One region of the Jatrophihabitans sp. GAS493 genome, then DNA from elsewhere that is predicted to be linked to it. Evidence: riboswitches for the same ligand, from Rfam matches in the RefSeq annotation. Region 1 holds a riboswitch; each other region holds the start of a gene.
The links. A riboswitch is a leader RNA that binds a small molecule or an ion and turns the genes downstream of it on or off. The one in region 1 is predicted to bind cobalamin.

Region 1 (6,914 bases):
CAGTTCCGGCCGGCGCCGCTGCAGCCAGCGCAGCCGGGCCGTCACGTCCGGGCACTCCAGCGCCAACCAGGAGGGCACCTCGGTGGCGCCGAGGATCGGCAGCAGCCCGACCATCGAACGCACCCGCATCGGCTGGGCGTTGCCGTCGGGGTCGACCAGCACGTCGTAGAAGAAACCGTCCTCCTCGTGCCAGAGCGACGAGCCCTGCGAACCGAAGTCGTTCATCGACCGGGAGATCCAGAGGAAATGCTCGAGGAATTTCGTCGCCGCATCCTCCCAGGCCGGGTCGCTGCGGCTCAATTCGATGGCGATCTTGAACATCTGCTGGCAGTAGAAGGCCATCCAGCTCGTCGCGTCCGACTGCTCGAGGCGATACCCCGGCGGCAGGGGCGCCGAGCGGTCGAAGAGGCCGATGTTGTCCATGCCGAGGAACCCGCCCTCGAAGAGGTTCGAACCGGTCGAGTCCTTGCGGTTAACCCACCAGGAGAAGTTCAGCAGCAGCTTGGTGAAGACGCGGATCAGGAAGTCGCGGTCGCGGTAGCCGTCGATGCGGTAGACGTGCCAGGCCGCCCAGGCGTGTACCGGCGGATTGACGTCACCGAAGGCCCATTCGTAGGCCGGCAGCTGCCCATTGGGGTGGATCGACCACTCCCGGCACATCAGTACCAGCTGCTCCTTGGCGAACTCGGGGTCGACGTGGGCCAGCGGAATGGCGTGGAAGGCCAGATCCCAGGCGGCGAACCAGGGGTACTCCCACTCATCAGGCATTGAGATGACGTCGGCCAGCGACATGTGCCGCCACCCGGTGTTGCGCCCACCCTTACCCTGACGGGCATCCGGGGCGTGGGCGCCGACCGGATCCCCCTCCAGCCACTGCTCGACGTCGTAACGGTAAAGCTGCTTCCCCCAGAGCAGGCCGGCGTAGGCGCGCCGGGCCACGTGGTAGTCATCGGCGCTCATGCCCTGATGGATGACGGTGGAGTAGAACTCGTCGGCCTCCGCCAGCCGGTCGCGGTTGACCGCGTCGAAGCCGGGGCCGAAGGTGAACTCGTCCGGGGCGTTCTGCGACATGCGCAGCTCGATGCTCACCGTCTCGCCCGGTTCGATGGCGTCGAAGTGGTACCAGAAGGCGGCCTTCGTGCCCTCGCCGAGGGAGTTCACCGCCTTCGTATCGCCGTTGACGATCCGGTTGTTGATGCCGTCCTTGGTGAACTTGGTCCGATTGGCCTTCGCCCCGAAGAGGGCCACGGAGTTGGTCTCGTTCTCGCAGAAGAGCACCTCCGGGCTGCCCTTGGCGGCGACGAAGTAGCGGCCGAGGAAGCCGTGCGTGGTCTCGACGGCCTCCACCCCGCCGACGGCCAGGGTGGGTGGGAGGAGCTGATCGATGCGTCCGCTGCGAGTGTCCCGCCCCCAGGCCCAGGTGTTGCGGAACCAGAGCTGCGGCAGCACGTCCAGGGGGGCCGACTCCGGACCCTCGTTGGTGACCGTGATGGTGACGCAGATGTCGTCCGGGGCGGCTTTGGCGTAGGTGACCGTCATGTCGAAGAACCGGTCACCGTCGAGGATGCCGGTGTCACCGAGCTCGTACTCGCGTTCATTGCGCCCGCGCTTGGCGTTCTCCTCGCGCAGCTGCTGATAGGGGTACTCGGCCTGCGGGTAGCGGTAGAGCCACTTCATCCAGCTGTGCGAAGGGGTTCCGTCCAGAGCCCACCAGTACTCCTTGGCGTCTTCGCCGTGGTTGCCTTCGGAGTTGGTGAGGCCGAAGAGCCGCTCCTTGAGAATCGGGTCCCTGCCGTTCCAGAGGGCGACGGAGAAGTTCAGAAAGCCGAAGCGGTCACAGATGCCGCCCAGCCCGTCCTCGCCCCAGCGGTAACTGCGGGCCACGGCCTGGTCGAAGGTGAACGACGACCACGGGTCTCCCTCGGCGGAGTAGTCCTCCCGGACGGTTCCCCACTGGCGTCCGGCCAGGTACGGACCCCAGAGCCGCCACGGGCCGCTGGCCGACGGGGATTCGGCCAGCCGGGCGTGTTCGGCGCTCAGATGCTGGCTGCTCGCAACGGTGGGGGAGTCGGGATGGGACTGCGACTTGCCGGAGGCCGTCGCGTTCGCGGACTGGGAGGTGCTCACGGGCTAACTCTGCCGTCCCGCACGTGTCACCCACGTTTCGGGGTGACGAAAACCTTCCCTGTCCCCGTCGCAACGGGTAGCGCGAGGGGCATCGGGCCGCGCCACGGCACGAAGTCGGAGACGGGTCACAACGGCTTCACCCAGCGCGACCACTCTGGCTGGCGCCGGTAGTCGTTGGCTGACCAGGTGGCCTGCCCGAGGGTGTTCGCGTCTAGCACCATCGCATCCGCGCGGGTGCCGCCGAACTCGAGGAAGCGCGATTCGGCGGCTCTGAGCAGGGCCCGCCCGAGACCGGCTCCGCGCCGGGTGGGGGCGACCGCCAACCGGTAGATGTGGCAGCGCCAGCCGTCCCAGCCGGCGATCACCGAACCGATGATCTCGGCGGTGACCGTGCCGGCGGCGGCGCCAGCGCCGGCGGTGGCATCAGGCTCGACCGCGACCAGCAGCGCACCGTGGTCGCGGACGATGAGCCGCTCCACGGCATCTCGGCTGTCCGGCGGGCGGTGCGCGTCCTCGGCGGCGACGCTCCAGAACTGTAGGATCTGATCGATTTCAGTGGGACGGATTGGGCGGATCACCGGTAATTCGTCGGTCATACCGAAACCCTAGGCCGCCGGGTGCTCCGGGTCGGTGCGGTGGCTGATGTCTCGAGCATGGGGGAGACTGTGCCGATGATGGCCGGCTGGTACCCCGATCCGGCGCAGGTCGGACTGCTGCGGTGGTGGGACGGCATCTCGTGGACCGGCCACACCCTCCCCAATCCGCAGGCCGGCAATCCGCAGGCCGATCTGGCCCGCGAGACCCAGGCCGCCCGGTGGGTCGATCGGGCCCTGATGGCCGCTCCGGCCATCTACGGCCTCACCTTCGTCCTGGTCGCGGTGGCGATGGGTTACCTCTTCGACGGGGTACGCACGGCCATCAGTCAGGGCCAGGTCTACACCGACGGCACCGCCGCCGACCCGTTCGACGGCCATGCGTCGCGGGTTTTCCTCCTCTTCGGCGGGGTCGAGTTGCTCGGTGTCGCCACCCTCGCCGTCCAGATCATCTTCATGATCTGGCTATACCGGTCGGCCGTCTTCGCTCAGCGTGCCGGGCTACCGGCCCGCCGCTCGCCCATCTGGGGCGTTCTCGGTTTCATCATCCCGATCATCCAGTACTGGTTTCCGTACCAATCCGTCGCCGACCTCTTCCCACCCGGCCATCCCAAGCGAGCTCTGGTTGGCTGGTGGTGGGCCGGGTGGCTCGGGCAGTCGTTCGCACTGCTGCCGATCTTTGTGGCGGCGATCTTCTCCACATCGACCGCGGTGATCCTCGCCCTGCTCCTCTGCGCCATCCCCGTACTCACAGCCCGCACTGGGCGCCTCCTAGTCGCCGCGTCCGGGCAGACACACGCCGAACGGATCGGCGCCGGTCAGCCGGTGTAGCGATCCAGATGGATGGCGTCGGCGACCGGGCGCCGGGACCGCCAGCCCAGACGCTCCAGGTCCGGCACCTCCTCGAGGTGGGTCACCGGCCCGACGCAGAGCCAGCAGACCGGACGCACACCGGCCGGGATCTCCAGCAGTTGCTGTAGGAACGGCTCACGGTAGAACGACACCCAGCCGACCCCCAGCCCCTCGGCCGTCGCGGCCAGCCAGAGGTTCTGGATGGCCAGGCAGGTCGAGTAGAGGCCGGCGTCGGCGATAGCGTGGCGTCCGAGGACGGCCGGCGACCCGCGGTCGGCGTCGTAGGTGATGACGATCCCGAGCGTCGACTCCAGGATGCCCTCGACCTTGATCCGGGCGAAGGTCTGGGCGTCGACGTCACTGAGCGTGGAGTTGAAGACGTCCCGCTCGGTCGCGACGTGCTGCTGGAAGCTGCGGCGCAGCCCCTGGTCGCGGACCAGGATGAAGTCCCAGGGCTGGGTCATACCGACGCTCGGGGCGGCGTGCGCGGCCCCCAGAATTCGCTCCAGTGCCTCGCCCGGGATGGGTTCGCCGGTGAACTGGGCCCGCACGTCGCGGCGGCGGTTGATCACGTCGTACAGGTCGGTCGTCGGTTGCTGGGGAAGGCTTACGGGTAACGGCATTGCAGAACTCCCACTGTCGGGTCGCAGCGCTGCGACCAGTTCTGCGAGGCCGGTCTTCGGACTCTCGGATCGCCATCCACCGGCCGCCTTCCCAGACCGTGAGGCCCAGTGGCTGCGCTCGCGCGCCGGCCGGCAACTCCCCGAATACCGCAGTGGGCTCTGTGCCGGATTCGCACCGGCTTCCCGATTCTCTCGGCCGCTGCGCTACATCGCTGCACCGCGGTGGCTGAGCACCTCGCATGTGTTGCCGCCCAGAGCGTAGCCCCTGCCCTAGACGCCGGCGAAGACCCGGCTCAGGCGCCGCATGCCCTCGGTGATCTCGCCCGGAGTGTGCGCGGTGAAGGAGAGCCGCAGGGTGGCCGGATCCGGCTCAGCGGCGTAGAACGGCGCACCGGGGACGAAGGCGACTTCGTGGCTCAACGCCACCGGCAGCAGCGCGGCGGCGTCCACGGCGCCTGGCAGCCGCACCCAGACGAACATGCCGCCGTCCGGCTCGCTCCACTCCGAGCCGGGTGGAAGCACTCGCGGCAGCGCCGCCGTCATCGCGTCCCGGCGTCGTCGGTACTCCGTGCGCAGCGTCTCGATATGAGCGTTCAGGTCGTGCGTGCGCAGGTAGGCCGCGGCCGCCGCCTGGTCGACCGTCGAGGTGTGCAGGTCGGCCGCCTGCTTCACCACGGTGAGGCGGGCCAGCAGGTCGGCCGGTGCCCGCAGCCACCCCAGTCGCAGACCGGGAGCGCCGACCTTGGAGAAGCTCCCGAGATAGACGACCCGCCCGGCGGCCGCGGGCTCGGCGGCCAGCGGGGTCAGCCGCTGACCGGCATACCTCAGTTCCCCGTACGGGTCGTCCTCGACGACCCACAGCCCGTGCGCCTCGGCGAGCTCGGCGACCGCCCTACGTCGGGGCGCGGTGAGGGTGCGGCCGGTCGGGTTGGCGAAGGTCGGCACGAGGTAGAGCAGCGTCGGGCGTTCGCGCCGGATCACCGCGGCCAGCGCGTCGGGGAGGATCCCGTCGCGGTCGCCGGCCACCGGGACGATGCGGGCACCGGCCAGCTGGAAGCTTTGCAGCGCGGCCAGGTAGGTCGGCTCCTCGACGGCGACCACCGCGCCCGGGTCGAGGAGTGCGGTGGCGACCAGGGTGAGGGCCTGCTGCGAGCCGGTGGTGACCAGCAGGTGCTCAGGGGCGGTCGGAAGCTCGCGGTCGGTCAGCCGTGCCGCGACGAGTTCGCGGAGTTCATGGTTGCCCTCGGTCGGGGCGTACTGCAGGCTGCGGCGTCCGGCGTCGTCGCTGAGCGCGGTGGCGAAGGCATCCCGCAGCCCGGGCAGGTCGAAGAGCTCCGGCGCCGGAAGTCCCCCGGCGAAGGAGATCACCCCCGGACGGGCGATGAGCGCCAGCAGTTCGCGCACCGGTGAGCTGGCCACCCCGGCGATCCGCCGGGCAAAGACGGGTGGCGGCCCGGGTGGCGCGGTGGCTGTCGTCGGCTGACTCATGGCCGGGACATTACGCGGAGAGCGATCGATGCTCGACCGTTTTATCGAGGGCTGGTTTAGTGCCAGGTATGGACGTGTTGGTGCTCGGCGGGACCGCCTGGCTGGGGCGCGAGATCTCCGCGGCGGCGCTGCGGCGGGGCCACTCCGTCACCTGCCTGGCTCGCGGTGAGAGCGGATCGGTGGCCGACGGAGCGCAGCTCGTCACCGCCGATAGGAGTCGCCCGGATGCCTACGACGCGCTCCGCGGACGGGAGTGGGGGGCGGTCTTCGAGGTCTCCTGGCAGCCCGGCTTCGTCCGGGCTGCGCTGGCCGCGATCGCGCCGACGGCCCGGCACTGGAGCTACGTCTCCTCGGCCAGCGTCTATGCCACACACGACGAGGTCGGGGCCGACGAGTCAGCGCCCATCCTCCCGGCAACCGACCTGGAAGTCGTGACCCGGGCCGAGTACGGCGCGGCGAAGGCGGCCTGCGAGCTGGCCTGCGGCGATGCCGTCGGCGATCGGCTGCTGATCGCCCGGGCCGGCCTGATCGGCGGGCCGGGCGACCACTCCGACCGCACCGGGTACTGGGTGGCCCGGGCCGCCCGCGATCGGCAGACGCCGATGCTGGTGCCGGATGCGCCCGACGCCCCGACCCAGTCCATCGACGTCCGTGACCTCGCCGCCTGGTTGCTGGCTGGTGCCGAAAGTGGACTCACTTCAACCTTCAACGCGGTCGGTGCGACGACTCCGTTTCAGGAGTGGATCGCGCAGTCGCGCGCAATCGGAGGGCATTCCGGCCCGGTCGTGTCGATTCCCAGCAGTTGGCTGGTCGAACAGGGCGTCGAGGAGTTCATGGGTGAGGAGTCGATCCCGATGTGGATCGTCGAGCCCGGTTGGGGTGGCTTCGCGGCCCGCTCCGGCGCGGCCGCGACGGCGGCTGGACTGCGTCATCGCTCCATCGCCGAACAGCTGACCGACACACTGGCCTGGGAGCAGACGGCCGGTCTGACCCGTCCCCGCAAGGCCGGGTTGAGCCCACAGCGCGAGGCTGAGCTCATCGCGCGGTTCCAGGCGGAGCAGATCCTCAGCTGATCTCGTCGGGCTCCGGTTGCTCGATCTCCCGGATGATGTCGGCCGGATCGCCGCTGCCCAGCGTGATCGCCACCAACCCGACCAGGTAGCGGTCGAAGGTGCCGACGTTGGCCGCCGACAGGTCCAGCAGGATCGAGTCGAGGACGGCGTCGTCGGCC
Region 2 (6,914 bases), 1.6 Mb from region 1:
CCGCGCACTCTCGTTCCGGCCTCGGCCAGCACCGACGAGGTGCGGGCGAGGGCATCCCGGTAGCCGATGGTCAGGCGCGGCGTCATGCTGGCGTCGGTGGCGATGACATCGCACATCGGGGCGCCGTCCAGCGTGTGAGCCAGGTAGAGCAGTCCGGCGCATTCAGCGGCCACCGCCGCACCCTGACCGATTCGCTGGGAGATGTCACGACGCAGCGGCTCATTGGCCGACAAGGCCGCCGCATGCACCTCGGGGAACCCGCCGCCGATGACGATTCCCCTTGTTCCATAAGGCAGTTCTTCATCGACGGTGGGGTCGAAGCGCTGCACTTCGGCACCGGCGGCGGTGAGCATCTCGGACGTCTCGGCGTAGGAGAAGGTGAAGGCCGGTCCGGCGGCGATCGCCACCACCGGGCGATCGCCGGCGGGCTCGGCCACCGTCGGCGACCAGGCGTCGCCGGCCAGCGGCGGGGCGCGTCGGGCGAGCGCGACCACCGCGGCCAGATCGACCGATGCGGCGACCACCCCGCCCAGGTCGGTGACGGTGCGGCGGGCCAGTTCGGAGCGCTCCGCGGCCGGGACCAACCCGAGGTGGCGCGACGGCGTCACCAGGGCGTCGTGGCGGCGAATCGCGCCGAAGACCGGCATGCCGATCTCGGCCAGCCCGTCGCGCAGGATCTGCTCGTGGCGATCACTCCCGACCCGGTTGAGGATCACCCCGCCGATGCGGAGCTCCCGGTCGAAGGAGGCGAAGCCGTGCACCAGCGCCGCCACTGATCGCCCGGCCGCGGTCGCGTCGACGACGAGCAGGACCGGTGCCTGCAGCAGCTTGGCGACGTGAGCGGTCGAGGAGAAACCGCGCTGGTCGGCGACCCCGTCGTAGAGCCCCATGACGCCCTCGATGACCGCGATGTCGGCCGGTGCCGGGGTGCGCGCACCGTGCAGGAAGAGCGGCACGATCCGCTCCTCGCCGACCAGCCACGGGTCGAGATTCCGCCCGACCCGCCCGGCGGCCAGGGCGTGATAGCCCGGGTCGATGTAGTCCGGGCCGACTTTGTGCGGGGAGACCGCCAGGCCCTGGGAGCCGAGCGCGGCGAGCAGCCCCGCGGTCACTGAAGTCTTGCCCTGGCCGCTGGCCGGGGCGGCGATGATCAGCCGTGGAACATTCACCATTCGATGCCCCGCTGCCCCTTCTGGCCGGCGTCCATCGGATGCTTGATCTTCGTCATCTCGGTAACCAGGTCGGCCGCCTCGATGAGTGCGGGATGGGCCCGACGACCGGTGATGATGACGTGCTGGTGTCCGGGTCGGTTGCGCAGTGTCTCCACTACATCCTCCACGTCCACCCAACCCCAGTCGATGGGGTAGGTGAACTCGTCGAGGACGTAACACCCGTAGGTCTGCGCGGCGAGGTCGCTCTTGATCTGCTCCCAGCCCTCCCGGGCCGCCTCGGCGTGGTCGTCGGTCGGTCCGCGCTGCAGCCACGACCACCCCTGCCCCATCTTGAACCAGTCCACCGGGGCGCCCTCGCCGGTGAGTTCATGAAGCCGTCCGAGGGCGAGCATCGCGTTCTCCTCGCCGACCTTCCATTTCGCGCTCTTGACGAACTGGAAGACCCCGACCGGCCAACCCTGATTCCAGGCTCGTAGCGCGAGCCCGAACGCGGCCGTCGACTTGCCCTTCATGTCGCCGGTGTGCACGATCAGCAGCGGCCGGTTGCGCCGCTGCCGGGTGGTGAGCCCGTCGGCCGGGACGGTCTCGACCTGCCCCTGCGGGCTCATCGGGAAACTCTCATCAGGCGGCATCCTTGATTGCGCGGACGGTGTCGGCCAGAGAGTCAGCCGCAGAGTCTCCCAGGGCGAGATCATCCAATGAAATGCAGGGCGCTTGCAGCTGGGCGGCGAGCTTGCCGGCCAGTCCGAGACGAATCCGCCCCGACTCGCAGTCGACGACCACACACGCCGCGCCGGTACCGGCCAGCAGTGCGGCCGCGGCCGTCGGCTCTGCGCCGCGGGTGTGCCGGGCGTCGGTGACGATGACGACCAGCGGGCGCCGCTGCGGATCGCGCAGTCGCTCCCGCTCCAGGGTCTGGTAAGCCAGCAGCAGCCCGTCGGCCAGCGGCGTGCGGCCGCCGGTCGGCAGTTCAGTGAGCCGGGCGGCCGCGGCCTCGACCGAGGAGGTGGCGGGGAGGGCGAGGGTCGCGGAGTCCCCGCGGAAGGTGATCAGCCCTACCTTGTCTCGTCGCTGATAGGCATCGAGCAGCAGCGAGAGCACCGCACCCTTCACGGTGGCCATCCGGCTGCGGGCGGCCATCGACCCGGATGCGTCCACGACGAAGAGGACCAGATTCCCCTCCCGCCCCTCACGCAGCCCCTCACGCAGATCACTGCGGTGCAGGATCAGGCCGGCTCCGGTTCGGCCGCGGGCACGCTGATGGGCCGCCGCCGCGAACATGGTGGCACTCAGATGCAGGTGACGGATCGGTCCGTAGGGTCGGATTGCGCGGGTCACCTGCCCGGTGTCGGTGATCGCCTTCGAGCGACGTCCGGGCGCGCCGGCTCCGACCCCCGGTACCTCCAGTCGGCGGGTGCGAAACGGCGTCGAGGGCGCGCTCAACTGGGTGGCCACCCCGGACGGGGAGTCGGCCGAGGCGTTCGCCGGTACCTCCGCGGGCTCTTGATGCGCGTGCTCCTTCTCGTGCTCCGCACCGCCCGATCCGGGCCCGTCCGGCCCGGATTCACTTTGCTGCGGCCCGGACGACTCTTCGTGTTCGGGCTCGCGGTGCGAGGAGTCCGTCGCCGTCCCCTCGGCTTCGTGCCGCGGGTCAGCCTCGTCCCCGTCCGGAGCCCCGCCATCGTTGGGCGGGTCGGGCTCCAACTCGGGCTCCTGGGAGTCGGCGAGTGCCTGCTCCAGTTGCTCCTCGTCGAGGCCGGGGGCATCGAAGGGGTTACGCCGTCGGCGGTGCGGCAGCGCCAGTCGGGCGGCCACCCGGACGTCGTCGACAGTGACCTCGTCACGCCCGGCCCAGGCGGCGTGCGCCACCGCGGCGCGCGCGGTCACGATGTCCGCCCGCAGCCCGTCCACCTCGAACGCGGCGCAGACGTAGGCGATCCGGGCCAGCATCGAGTCGGTCAGATGTACCTCGCCCAGACGGTCGCGGGCGCCCCCGATGGCGTCGGCCAGGGCCCGCTCCGCGTCGGCATAGGCGGCGGCGAACGCACGGGGATTGTCGTCGAAGCCGAGCCGGCGCCGCACCACCTCGGCCCGAAGCGCCGGTTCGCGGGGGGCGCTCACCTCGACGGTGAGGCCGAAGCGATCCAGCAGTTGCGGGCGCAGCTCCCCCTCCTCCGGGTTCATCGTCCCCACCAGCAGGAAGCGGGCGGCGTGCCGCACGGAGACCCCCTCCCGCTCGACGTAGGAGGTGCCGAGGGCGGCCGCGTCCAGCAGCAGATCCACCAGATGGTCGTGCAGCAGGTTCACCTCATCGACGTAGAGAACACCCCGATGGGCCGCGGCCAGCAGTCCGGGCTCGTAGGACTTGACGCCTTCGGTGAGCGCCTTCTCGATGTCCAACGATCCGACCAGGCGGTCCTCAGTGGCGCCGACCGGCAGCTCACGTAACTCGGCCGGGCGGTGTACCCACGGCACCGGCTGAACGTGCGGGCCGTCCGGGCAATTCAGGTCCGGCGCCTTCGGATCGCAGGAGAAGCGGCAGCCGAGCACGACATCGACACCCGGCAGCACAGCGGCCAGCGCGCGGACCGCCGTCGATTTGGCCGTACCCTTCTCGCCACGGATCAGGACGCCGCCGATGGCCGGGTGCACCGCGTTGAGGATCAGGCCCAGCCGCAGGTCGTCCATACCGACGATCGCACTGAACGGAAACTGGGGCACGGCTGGCGGCGACTCGAGGGCCGCCGGCCCCGACTGCTCGTCGGGCAAACGCTGGGGATCGTGCTTGCCGTGCGGTTCGTGCTTGCCGTGCTTGTGAGACGGGACCACCGATGTCGCTCCAACCCTCGGCGGGTGTCCGCGCCCGCCGTTCGGTACGTCCGGCCGACCAGCGGGCCAACCAGGACGGGTGGAATTTTCTGGCTCCCCGCACGCTCCGCGGTACCGGAAGGCGCCGCATCGAGCCGGGTCACAGTGGCGGGACCACCCCGGAATCGACGCCCGCGAACGACCGTAGTCACCTCGCGCGCGGCCTCACCGGTGTTCCTCCAGACCGTCACCGGCAATCATCGCATGTCCTCTGACGCCGCTCCGGCACCCCGGCCAGCCCATCGAAGCGACCGCCCGGCGGCGGATCAGGCAGACTGGGCGCGTGCCAGAACCGATCAACTCAGCTCGACCCGGCTCAGCGTCGCTGGAGCCGATCGTCGTGATCGGGATCGGCGAAGACGGTTGGGACGGGCTCTCAGCCGCGTCCCAACGACTGATCCGGGACGCTGACGTCGTGGTGGGCAGCGACCGCCAGCAGGCGCTCATCGCCGGCCATGCCCGCTCGAGCGAACTCTGGCCGTCGCCGATGACCCAGGCGCTGGCCGGGTTGCGCGACCGTCACCCCGGCGAGCGGATCGTGGTGCTGGCCAGCGGAGACCCGATGTTCTACGGGGTCGGCGCCAGCCTGGCCCGGCTCTTCGGGCCCGACGCCCTCGACATCCGCCCGTTCCCCTCCTCGGTGTCCCTGGCCTGTGCCCGGCTGGGGTGGCCCCAGGCCGATGTCGATGTGGTGAGCGCCGTCGGGCGGCCACTGAGCGCGGTCACCCGGCTGCTGCAGCCGGGGCGGCGAGTGCTCGTCCTCGTCGGCGACCAGAACGCGGCCGCCGAACTGGTGGAGCTGCTGCTGCGTAACGGGCTCGGCGGCAGCCGGGTGCACGTTCTGGAGCATCTCGGTGGGCCCGCCGAGCGGCAGCGAGAGGGCATCGCGTCTCAGTGGGCGGGGAATCCGCACGCCAAACTGGCGATCATCGCCCTCGAATGCAAGCAGTCTGACGACGCGGACAACTCAGCGGGAGCCCCCCTCGCACTCACCCCAGGTCTGCCCGACGACGCGTGGAGCAGCGACGGCGTCCTCACCAAACGCGAGGTGCGCGCAGTGACTCTCGCCCTGCTGGCTCCGATGCCCGGCCAACTGCTCTGGGACGTCGGGGCTGGAAGCGGCAGCATCGCCGTGGAGTGGATGCGTAGCCACCACACCTGCCGCGGCATCGCGGTCGAGGTCCGGGATGACCGGCGCGCCTACATCTCAGCGAACATGGAGCGGTTCGGAGTGCCGGCCCTGCAGATCGTGGCCGGCCAGGCCCCGCAGGCGCTGGACGGCCTGCCCGCACCGGACGCAATCTTCATCGGCGGGGGCGTCACCAACGACGGCGTGGTCAAGACCTGCCTGGAGGCGTTGAAGTCGGGCGGGCGGCTCGTGGCCAACGGCGTCACCATCGAGACCGAGACCGAGCTGGCCGTCTGGCAGCAGCGGGTCGGCGGCGAGCTGAGCCGCATCACCGTCTCGCACGCCGCCGCGATCGGCAGCTTCACCGCGTTCCGGCCCGCCCTCACCGTCACCCAGTGGAGTTACATCAAATGAGAAAGCGATCCCGACGATGACCGTGCACTTCATCGGGGCCGGCCCCGGCGCCGCGGACCTGATCACGCTCAGGGCCCGTGACCTGATCGCGGCCGCCCCGGTCTGTCTCTACGCCGGGAGTCTCATTCCGGCTGAGGTGCTCGCGCACGCTCCCAGCGGTGCTCGCCTGGTCGACACCGCGCAGATGACGCTCGATCAGATCATCGACGAGCTGAGCCGGGCCGACGCCACCGGCCTCGACATCGCCCGCCTCTGCTCCGGCGACCCGTCCATCTTCAGCGCGGTCGCGGAGCAGATGCGACGGCTGGATGATCTCGGCATCGACTACGACGTCTGCCCGGGAGTGCCGGCCTTTGCCGCCGCGGCGGCCTCGCTCAAGCGCGAACTCACCGTCCCGCTGGTCTCGCAGAGCATCGTCCTCACCCGCACCTCGGAGCGGGCGACGGCGATGCCGGACCGGGAGACTCTGGCCACCCTGGGCGCCTCCCGGGCGACCATGGTGCTGCACCTGGCGGTGCAGCGAATCGACGCCGTCGTCGCCGAGCTGATCCCGGTCTACGGAGCTCAGACACCGGTCGCGGTGGTCGCTTACGCCTCCCGGGCGGACGAGGTAATCCTGCGGGCCACGCTGGCCACCATCGCCGCGCAGGTGAAGGAGACCGGTCTGCGCCGAACCGCGGTCATCATCGTCGGAGACGCCCTCGGCGCCGCCAACTTCTGTGACAGTCACCTCTACTCGACGGACCGCGACCGTGCCGTCACGTCCTGAGCAGCCGCTGCGGGTCCTTCTCCTGGGCGGCACCGCAGAGGCCCGGACGCTGGCCAAGGCACTCGATGGCAGCGATGACGTCACGGTCATATCTTCGCTGGCCGGGCGGGTGCAGCGGCCGGCGCTGCCGGTCGGCGAACTGCGCGTCGGCGGCTTCGGCGGCGCCGACGGCCTGGCTGACTATCTGACCAGCGAGCGGATCGACGCGCTGGTCGATGCGACCCATCCCTTCGCCGGGTCGATTACCGGCAACGCCGTCGCCGCGGCCGACGTGGCCGGTGTGCCGCTATTGATGCTGCGCCGACCGGGCTGGCGCGAGCAGCCGGGCGACGACTGGCACCGGGTCACCGACATCACCGCGGCCGCCGAATTGGCCCGCCAGCTAGCGCCCGCCGACTCCTGGATCTTCCTCACCACCGGGCGCCGGGACCTTGCGCCTTTCACTGGTGATTCCGACCATTCCTACCTCATCCGCAGCGTCGACCCGCCGGTCGTGGAACTGCCGCCGAAGCACAGCCTGCTGCTCGACCGCGGCCCGTATACCCACCAAGGCGAGCTGGCT
Region 3 (6,914 bases), 700 kb from region 1:
GACGTGCGGATCATCGCTGATGTGATCGCCGACGTGGTCAACGTGATCGGCCGGCGGGATACGGCGGGTGAGGCAGACGGGGCTGATGAGGGCTTCATCGTCACTGGGCCGGTGTGGGAGTACTTCGCGGCGGCCGAGCGCATCTTCAAGCCGCAGTTGCGCGAGTCGCCCTTCATCGTGCGCGAAGAGCGAGCGCTGCGTACCCAGCTGATCGCCAAGGACCTGGACGGCCTGATCCGGGAGGTGGCCCTGGACAAGGCCAATGGACTGACCGGCAAGACGGTGATTCACCCGACGCACGTCGCCGCCGTCCATGCGCTCTCAGTGGTAACGCACGAGGAGTTCGTCGATGCCCTCGACGTGGTCGGCACGGCGGCCCAGGGGGGAGCGGCGGCGTCGCCGTACAACAACAAGATGAACGAGAGCAAGCCGCACGCCGCCTGGGCCCGGCGCATCCTGCTGCGCGCCCGCGTCTTCGGTGTCGCCAATCCGGAAGTCTCCTTCGTCGACCTCCTCGGCGCCGGCCTGCATCTGTGACCGACAATCTCAGCGCGATCGTCGCCGACCCGTGGCCTGGCCAATGGGTCAGCGACCGTCTCGATCTGCGTCTCAGGACCCAGAGTTCACCCGTCGGGCTGGAGCTGACCGACCTGCTCGGGCTGGCGCTGCGGCGCAATCCGCGGCGGGTGCAGTTGCTGGTCTCGACGGTCCTCGGAAAGCACGTGCCGACCGATCCGCGAGTGGTCTACGGGGCCGGGCGGCTGCTCGGACTGCTGGTCAGCCAACGGCTCGTCGGCGGTCACTCTGACGGGAGCGCTCAACGGCGCGGCGGTGAGCTGCTGCGGGCTGCCCTCGACGGCATTCCGGGCGCCGGGCCGGCGCTGCTGGAACTCTGTGACGACGAGCAGCGGGTCGGGGTTGATCAACCCCTCCGGCCGATCGTTCTGGGTTACGCCGAGACGGCGACCGCGTTGGGGCACGCCGTCGCCGACTCGCTGGCGGCCGACTACCTGCACTCGACCCGGCGCCGGGTCCTGACGGGGGTGCCGGTCGGCGGCTTCGAGGAGGAGCACAGTCACGCCAGCAGTCATCTGCTCCTCCCCGAGGATCCTGCGTTCTTTACCGGCCACTCACCGCTGGTGCTCGTGGATGACGAGTTCTCGACCGGCACCACACTCCTCAACACGATCGCTGCGCTACAGGCTCAATCTCCGCGGGGTCACTACGTGGTGGCGGCCCTGGTTGATCTACGCGGTCCGGCCGACCGGGCCCGGCTGGACGACCTGGCGGCTGCACTCGGCGTTCGTATCGACGTGGTGTCGCTGGTCGCCGGAACGTTGCCGGTGACGCCGGCGACGATCGAGCAGGGACAGCGGTTGGTCCAGGGTCGACTGGCCGCCAACGCGACTGCTGAACCGATGTCGGTTGAGCAGCCGGAACAGGAACCGGCCGGCGCGCTGCGGCGCGTTGAGGTCGGTTGGCCGGTCAGTGTGCCGGATGGAGCTAGACACGGGGTGTCGCCCGTCGGATCGCTGGCCATCCGCCAGGCGGCCACCGCCGCGGCGGCTGCGATCGCCGAGCAATTGTCAGGTGATTCGGTGCTCGTCCTCGGCTTCGAGGAGCTGATGTACGCGCCGCTGCAGATCGCCTTAGCCCTGGCCGTAGCCCTGGCTGAGGCGCCCGACCATCCCGACCAGCCCGGTCCACCCCGTCAACCCGGTCAGCCCGATCACCCTAACGGCGTGCGCTTCTCCAGCACCACCCGTTCGCCGGTGCTGGCCGTCGACGAACCGGGGTACGCCATCAGGACGGGGCTGCGCTTCGACAGCATCGATGAAGTGCCAGCCACCGCCGACGCCGCGCGCTACGCCTACAACGTAGCCGGGCACGCCTTCACCGACGTCGTCCTCGTAGTCGATGCCGTCGCCGATACTCCAGCGCTCCGCCACGCCGACGGACTGCTCGAAAAACTAAGGGAGATCGTCCCGAACGTGCTGCTCGTGGTGCTGCCCAGCAAGGTGCCATCGCTACCCTCACCGTTGCACGCGCCGGAGTTCGGCAGCTACGCGGCGGAGGAGGTGAGCTGGCTACTCACCGACCTGAGCGGCGTCGACTTGGAGGCGCCGATCGAGGAGCGGGAGGAGGCGATCCAGGCCGGCGGCGCTCACTACGCCGAGTCCCTGCCGATCGAGTACCAGCCGAGCGTGGAGTACCAGCAGCTCTTCGTCGACGCGCTGGCCGAGTCGGCTGATCGGATCGCCCGGGCGGTCGGCGTCGTCACCGAACTGGTACTGGACGCCCGCGGTGGCGACACCGTGCTGGTCTCGCTGGCCCGTGCCGGCACCCCGGTCGGGGTCCTGATGCGCCGCTGGGCCGCCGCGACCCATGACCTGCAGTTGCCACACTTCGCGGTGAGCATCGTCCGTGGCCGCGGCATCGACAGCGTCGCACTGCGGTACCTCGTCGCCCAGTTCGGCGCATCAAGGCTGATGTTCGTCGACGGGTGGACCGGCAAGGGGGCGATCACCCGTGAACTCAGTGACGCCGTGGCGCAGGCCAACCGGGAGTTCGGCCTCGCGGGCGCCGACCGCCTCTCGCCGGAGTTGGCCGTGCTGGCCGACACCGGTGGGTGCACCGAGTTCTTCGGCACCCGGGACGATTTCCTCATCCCGTCGGCCTGCCTGAACTCGACCGTCTCCGGGCTTGTGTCGCGGACGGTACTCAACGACCGGATCGGACCGCGCCAGTTCCACGGCGCCAAGTTCTACCGGGAGCTGGCCGGCGTCGACGTCTCGGCCACCTTTCTGGACGCGGTGAGCAGACGGTTCCCCGCCGTGGCCGACCGGGTGGCGACTGAGTGGCGGCAGCTTCGGGACAGCGATCGGCACCCGACCTGGGCCGGCTGGACGGCCGTGGAGAAGATCAGCGCCGAGTACGGCATCGGCAACCTCAACCTCGTGAAACCGGGGGTCGGTGAGACGACGCGGGTGCTGCTGCGCCGGGTGCCCTGGCGGGTCCTGATGCGTCCGGACGCCGCCGCATCGCTCGGGCACATCAAGCACCTGGCGGATAGTCGTGGTGTTGGCATCGACTACGTCGAGGATCTGGCCTTCAGCTGTGTCGGGCTCATCCATCCGCAGTTCACCCGGGGCGCCGTGGGGGCCGATGGAACGGCGGTGCGCCGGTGAGATCGCCGGTGCTGGTCGCCTCCGACCTCGATCGGACCCTCATCTACTCACGGGCCGCGACCGGGCTGGACGGACCGGTGGGCGCGACGCCGGCCCCGCCGCGGGGGGTGACGGAGCTGCGCTGTGTGGAGGTCTTCGAGGGCGGGCCGTTGTCGTTCATGAGTGAACCGGCCGCTCAGTCACTGGCCGCACTGGCCGCCGAGTGCACCTTCGTGCCGGTCACCACCCGGACGGTGGCGCAGCTGCGACGGGTTCAGCTGCCCGTCCCGGCGCCCGCATCCGGCGACGGCTACGCGGTGGCTGCCAATGGCGGGGTGTTGCTGCACGACGGGGAGCCGGACGCCGACTGGGCGGCGCGGGTGGCCGTGGCGATTGGTGGGTCGCAACCGCACCACCGAGTGTGGGCCGAGTTGCAGGAACTGGCCGGGCGGGACTGGGTGCTCAAGCTACGAAGCGCGGAGGATCTCTTCTGCTACGCGGTGCTCGACCGGGGCGCCGTCCCGGCCGATTTCATCGCCGAGACCACCGCCTGGGCATCCCGGTTGGGCTGGCGGACGTCACTTCAGGGGCGCAAGCTCTACTGGGTCCCCGACGCCCTGACCAAACGGGCCGCAGTGGCCGAGGTGGCCCGTCGCCGAGGTAGTGAACTGGTGCTGGCCGCCGGCGACTCGCTGCTGGACATCGACCTGCTGGAAGGGGCCGACCGCGGAATCCGGCCCGCCCACGGGGAGTTGGACGAGCAGGGCTGGAGCGCTCCGCACGTCGAAGTGACCCGGGCGCGGGGCGTTGCCGCCGGTGCCGAGATCCTCGAATGGTTCCGCGAGGGTGTGGCGAGCCACTGCGGCGAAGCCGCCCCGCGCCTTGCCAGTGGGGTGTCGCTACCGATACGGTGAGCACGCATGATGGCATGAGGAAGCCGGTGGGAATCCGGCACGGTCGCGCCACTGTAAGCAGGCCGCCAGCGCTCAGCGCAGGCCTGTGAGTCAGATCTTCGGCCATCACCGCATCCCATCGACAAGGGACGCAAGATCCCTGAAGGAGCACCGTATGAGCAACACCGCCGCACCTACCGCCGTACCGACCACTGTCGCGACGCCGGTAGTCCTCCCGCTGTCGAAGGCGGTGCTCTGGCTCGTCGGTTCGACGATCCTGGCGCTGGCCGTCTACTACTTCGTCGGTGTCGACGAGGGTGCCATGTCGGTCTTCGGCAAGAGCATGGTCATCCACGAGTTCGTCCACGACTCGCGCCACTTCCTCGGCTTCCCCTGCCACTAGCTAGACAAGGCAACGGAGCTAACTGGACATGGTCAAGAAACTCATCCTGCGCGGCGTTCTCGCCGGCGCAGTTGCAGGCCTGCTCGCATTCGTCTTCGCTCGCATCTTCGCGGAGCCGATCATCAGCAAGGCGATCAACTATGAATCAGCCCGGGATGCAGCCCAGGAGGCGCTGAACAAGGCGGCCGGGCTGCCGACCGAGGCCGCCGAATCGGAGATCTTCAGCCGCACCATTCAGGCCAACCTCGGCATCGGGGTCGGCATGATCGCCTTCGGTGCCGCCATGGGGGCGCTCTTCGCGGTCGTCTATTGCGTCTGCCTCGGCCGGGTCGGGAATCTGCGCCCGCGCAGTCTGGCGATGCTGATCGCCGGCGGCGGGTTCCTCGCGGTCTACCTGGTTCCCTTCCTCAAGTACCCGGCCAACCCACCGTCGATCGGCCACGCCGACACGATCAAACAGCGGGGTGGTCTCTACCTGCTGATGGTCTTCGCCTCCGTGGTGCTGCTGGCCGGGGCCGTCTGGCTCGGTCAGCGGCTGAAGGCCCGCTTCGGTAACTGGAACGCCAGCCTGCTGGCCGGCGCCGCGTTCGTGGTGCTGATCGGGACGCTGATGCTGCTGCTGCCGGAGTTCGGCGAGCTCTCGGCCAACCTGCAGGCCTATGGTCGGCATGCCACCGAGACGCCGCTGCCGCTGCTCGACCCGAAGGGGAACATCGTCTTCCCGGGCTTCCCGGCCGACGACCTCTTCCAGTTCCGCCTCTATTCGGTGGCCGCGCAGGTGATTCTCTGGGGCTCGCTCGGGCTCGTCTTCGCACCGTTGGCCGATCGCCTGCTGTCGCCGGGTGCGGAGCAGAAAGCGGCGAACGCCCCGATTCCGGCCGTGGTCTAGCTGCCGCAGCTCGACGCACTGGATCAGCTCGGCGGGTACTTCGCCGTCGAGACGCATCCGGTGGACGTCGAGCCCGCACCGCCCTGGCTCACGCTCGAGACGTTGATCGGGTCGCCGGAGATCCTCTCGCAGCGGATCTCCGGCGTCCGCTCAGCATTGGGGGCGGCGGCCGGACGCTCCGCCGATGAGATCGACCACCGGGTCGCGGCCTCGGTGGCCCAGCTCGGGCTGGTGGCCCGCCTCATCTCCCCGGTGCTAGGTGCAGCCGTGCTCTCGTCGGTGCCGCTGCGCGTCGAGGCGGCCACCGCCTGGTGGCAGCCGGTGCTGGGTGGGCCCTATCCGCTATCGCTGCCCGAGTCGGCCGCGGTCACTGCGGCCGACGAGCCGGCCGTCCGCGCAGTGCTGCTGGAGCTCCTGGACGGTCCCATTCGCGGGATCGTCGAGGTGGTGGCGGCCCGGTCGGTCTCGCCGCTGGTGCTCTGGGGAAACGTCGCGTCGGCGATCAACGGCTCGGCGTCGATGCTGGTCACGCTGCGCCCGGAGGCGGCGGAGAGCGTCCGCCGAATGGCCGGGTGGATGCTGGGGTATCCACGTCTGCGCGGTGGTTTCACCGGTGTGCCGGCGGCCGAGCGGGGCGCGGGCGTCCAGTTTCAACGGCGCAGCTGCTGCCTCATCTACCGGATCTCCGAACCGCCCAGCAATGCCTACTGCGGCGACTGCATCCACCTGCTGCCGCTGTCGAGCGTCTTGCCCTGAACCCTGGTTCCTGGTTGTGATCCGGACTGGAACGCTCAAACGGAACGGCGAAGATCCTGCGTATCGGGTAGCCCGCTACGCATACCGCAGGATGTTCGGCGGCTGGACGGGCGATTGGACCGGCGGGGTCAGTGCAGGTGGCTCTGCCAGTCGGCCGGTACCCGTTCCCGAGGGCCGGGCGTGGACTGCGTCGCCGGATGGTGCTGCGGATCGGCCAGCGTCGGGCCGTCGTAGAACTCGTTACGGCTGAAGCTCCAGAACCAGTTCTCGCCCGGCTCGTAGCTGGTGATGAAGTCGTGCTGCGTCGCCAGCGCGTGCTTCGTCGCGTGCTGGGAGGGTGAGGTGTCGCAGCAGCCGATGTGCCCGCACTGGGCACAGCGGCGCAGATGCAGCCACCAGCCGTCGGTGGTGTTGCACTCCATACAGCCGTCGCCACTTGGGGCCACCGCTGGGTCGATGCCCTCGATCTCTGCCATGCTGACCTCTATCCGATCGGGTCGGTCGCGAGAGCACGCTGCTCCGCGTGTTCGTCGGGTGGGTGGATCGGCAGCGTCACGGTGAACCACGTCTGCCCGGGCTTGGAGTCGACCCGAAGGTCGCCGTGATGCTTGTTGACGACTATCCGGTAGGAGATGTCAAGGCCCAGGCCGGTTCCCTCGCCGACGGCCTTGGTGGTGAAGAACGGTTCGAAGATCCGCTCGATGATCTCCGGGGAGATCCCGCCGCCGGTATCGCCGATCGCCACCTGCACCGAGTCCTCCACCTGGGAGGTGCGGATGGTCAGTGTCCCCGAACCGGCCATCGCC

Region 2: it holds a riboswitch for cobalamin, as region 1 does, so the genes downstream of both, CPH63_RS18220 (VWA domain-containing protein) here and bluB (5,6-dimethylbenzimidazole synthase) in region 1, are expected to answer to the same signal.
Region 3: it holds a riboswitch for cobalamin, as region 1 does, so the genes downstream of both, CPH63_RS06095 (CbtB-domain containing protein) here and bluB (5,6-dimethylbenzimidazole synthase) in region 1, are expected to answer to the same signal.

What each region holds. Positions count from the first base shown of each region.
Region 1 is NZ_LT907982.1:635,136-642,049, reverse strand. It holds gene CPH63_RS02910 (glucosidase) at 1-2,040, opposite strand, end outside; gene CPH63_RS02905 (GNAT family N-acetyltransferase) at 2,253-2,723, opposite strand; gene CPH63_RS02900 (DUF4328 domain-containing protein) at 2,763-3,551, shown strand; gene bluB (5,6-dimethylbenzimidazole synthase) at 3,539-4,195, opposite strand; cobalamin riboswitch at 4,225-4,432, opposite strand; gene CPH63_RS02890 (PLP-dependent aminotransferase family protein) at 4,466-5,683, opposite strand; gene CPH63_RS02885 (oxidoreductase) at 5,752-6,756, shown strand; gene CPH63_RS02880 (YbjN domain-containing protein) at 6,749-6,914, opposite strand, start outside.
Region 2 is NZ_LT907982.1:3,962,210-3,969,123, forward strand. It holds gene CPH63_RS18210 (cobyrinate a,c-diamide synthase) at 1-1,172, opposite strand, end outside; gene cobO (cob(I)yrinic acid a,c-diamide adenosyltransferase) at 1,166-1,780, opposite strand; gene CPH63_RS18220 (VWA domain-containing protein) at 1,794-3,860, opposite strand; cobalamin riboswitch at 4,084-4,220, opposite strand; gene cbiE (precorrin-6y C5,15-methyltransferase (decarboxylating) subunit CbiE) at 4,324-5,583, shown strand; gene cobM (precorrin-4 C(11)-methyltransferase) at 5,600-6,352, shown strand; gene CPH63_RS18235 (cobalt-precorrin-6A reductase) at 6,336-6,914, shown strand, end outside.
Region 3 is NZ_LT907982.1:1,332,237-1,339,150, forward strand. It holds gene CPH63_RS06080 (HpcH/HpaI aldolase/citrate lyase family protein) at 1-537, shown strand, start outside; gene CPH63_RS06085 (phosphoribosyltransferase domain-containing protein) at 534-3,188, shown strand; gene CPH63_RS06090 (HAD family hydrolase) at 3,185-4,081, shown strand; cobalamin riboswitch at 4,048-4,202, shown strand; gene CPH63_RS06095 (CbtB-domain containing protein) at 4,236-4,463, shown strand; gene CPH63_RS06100 (CbtA family protein) at 4,492-5,352, shown strand; gene CPH63_RS06105 ((2Fe-2S)-binding protein) at 5,413-6,108, shown strand; gene CPH63_RS06110 (UBP-type zinc finger domain-containing protein) at 6,237-6,584, opposite strand; gene CPH63_RS06115 (ATP-binding protein) at 6,593-6,914, opposite strand, start outside.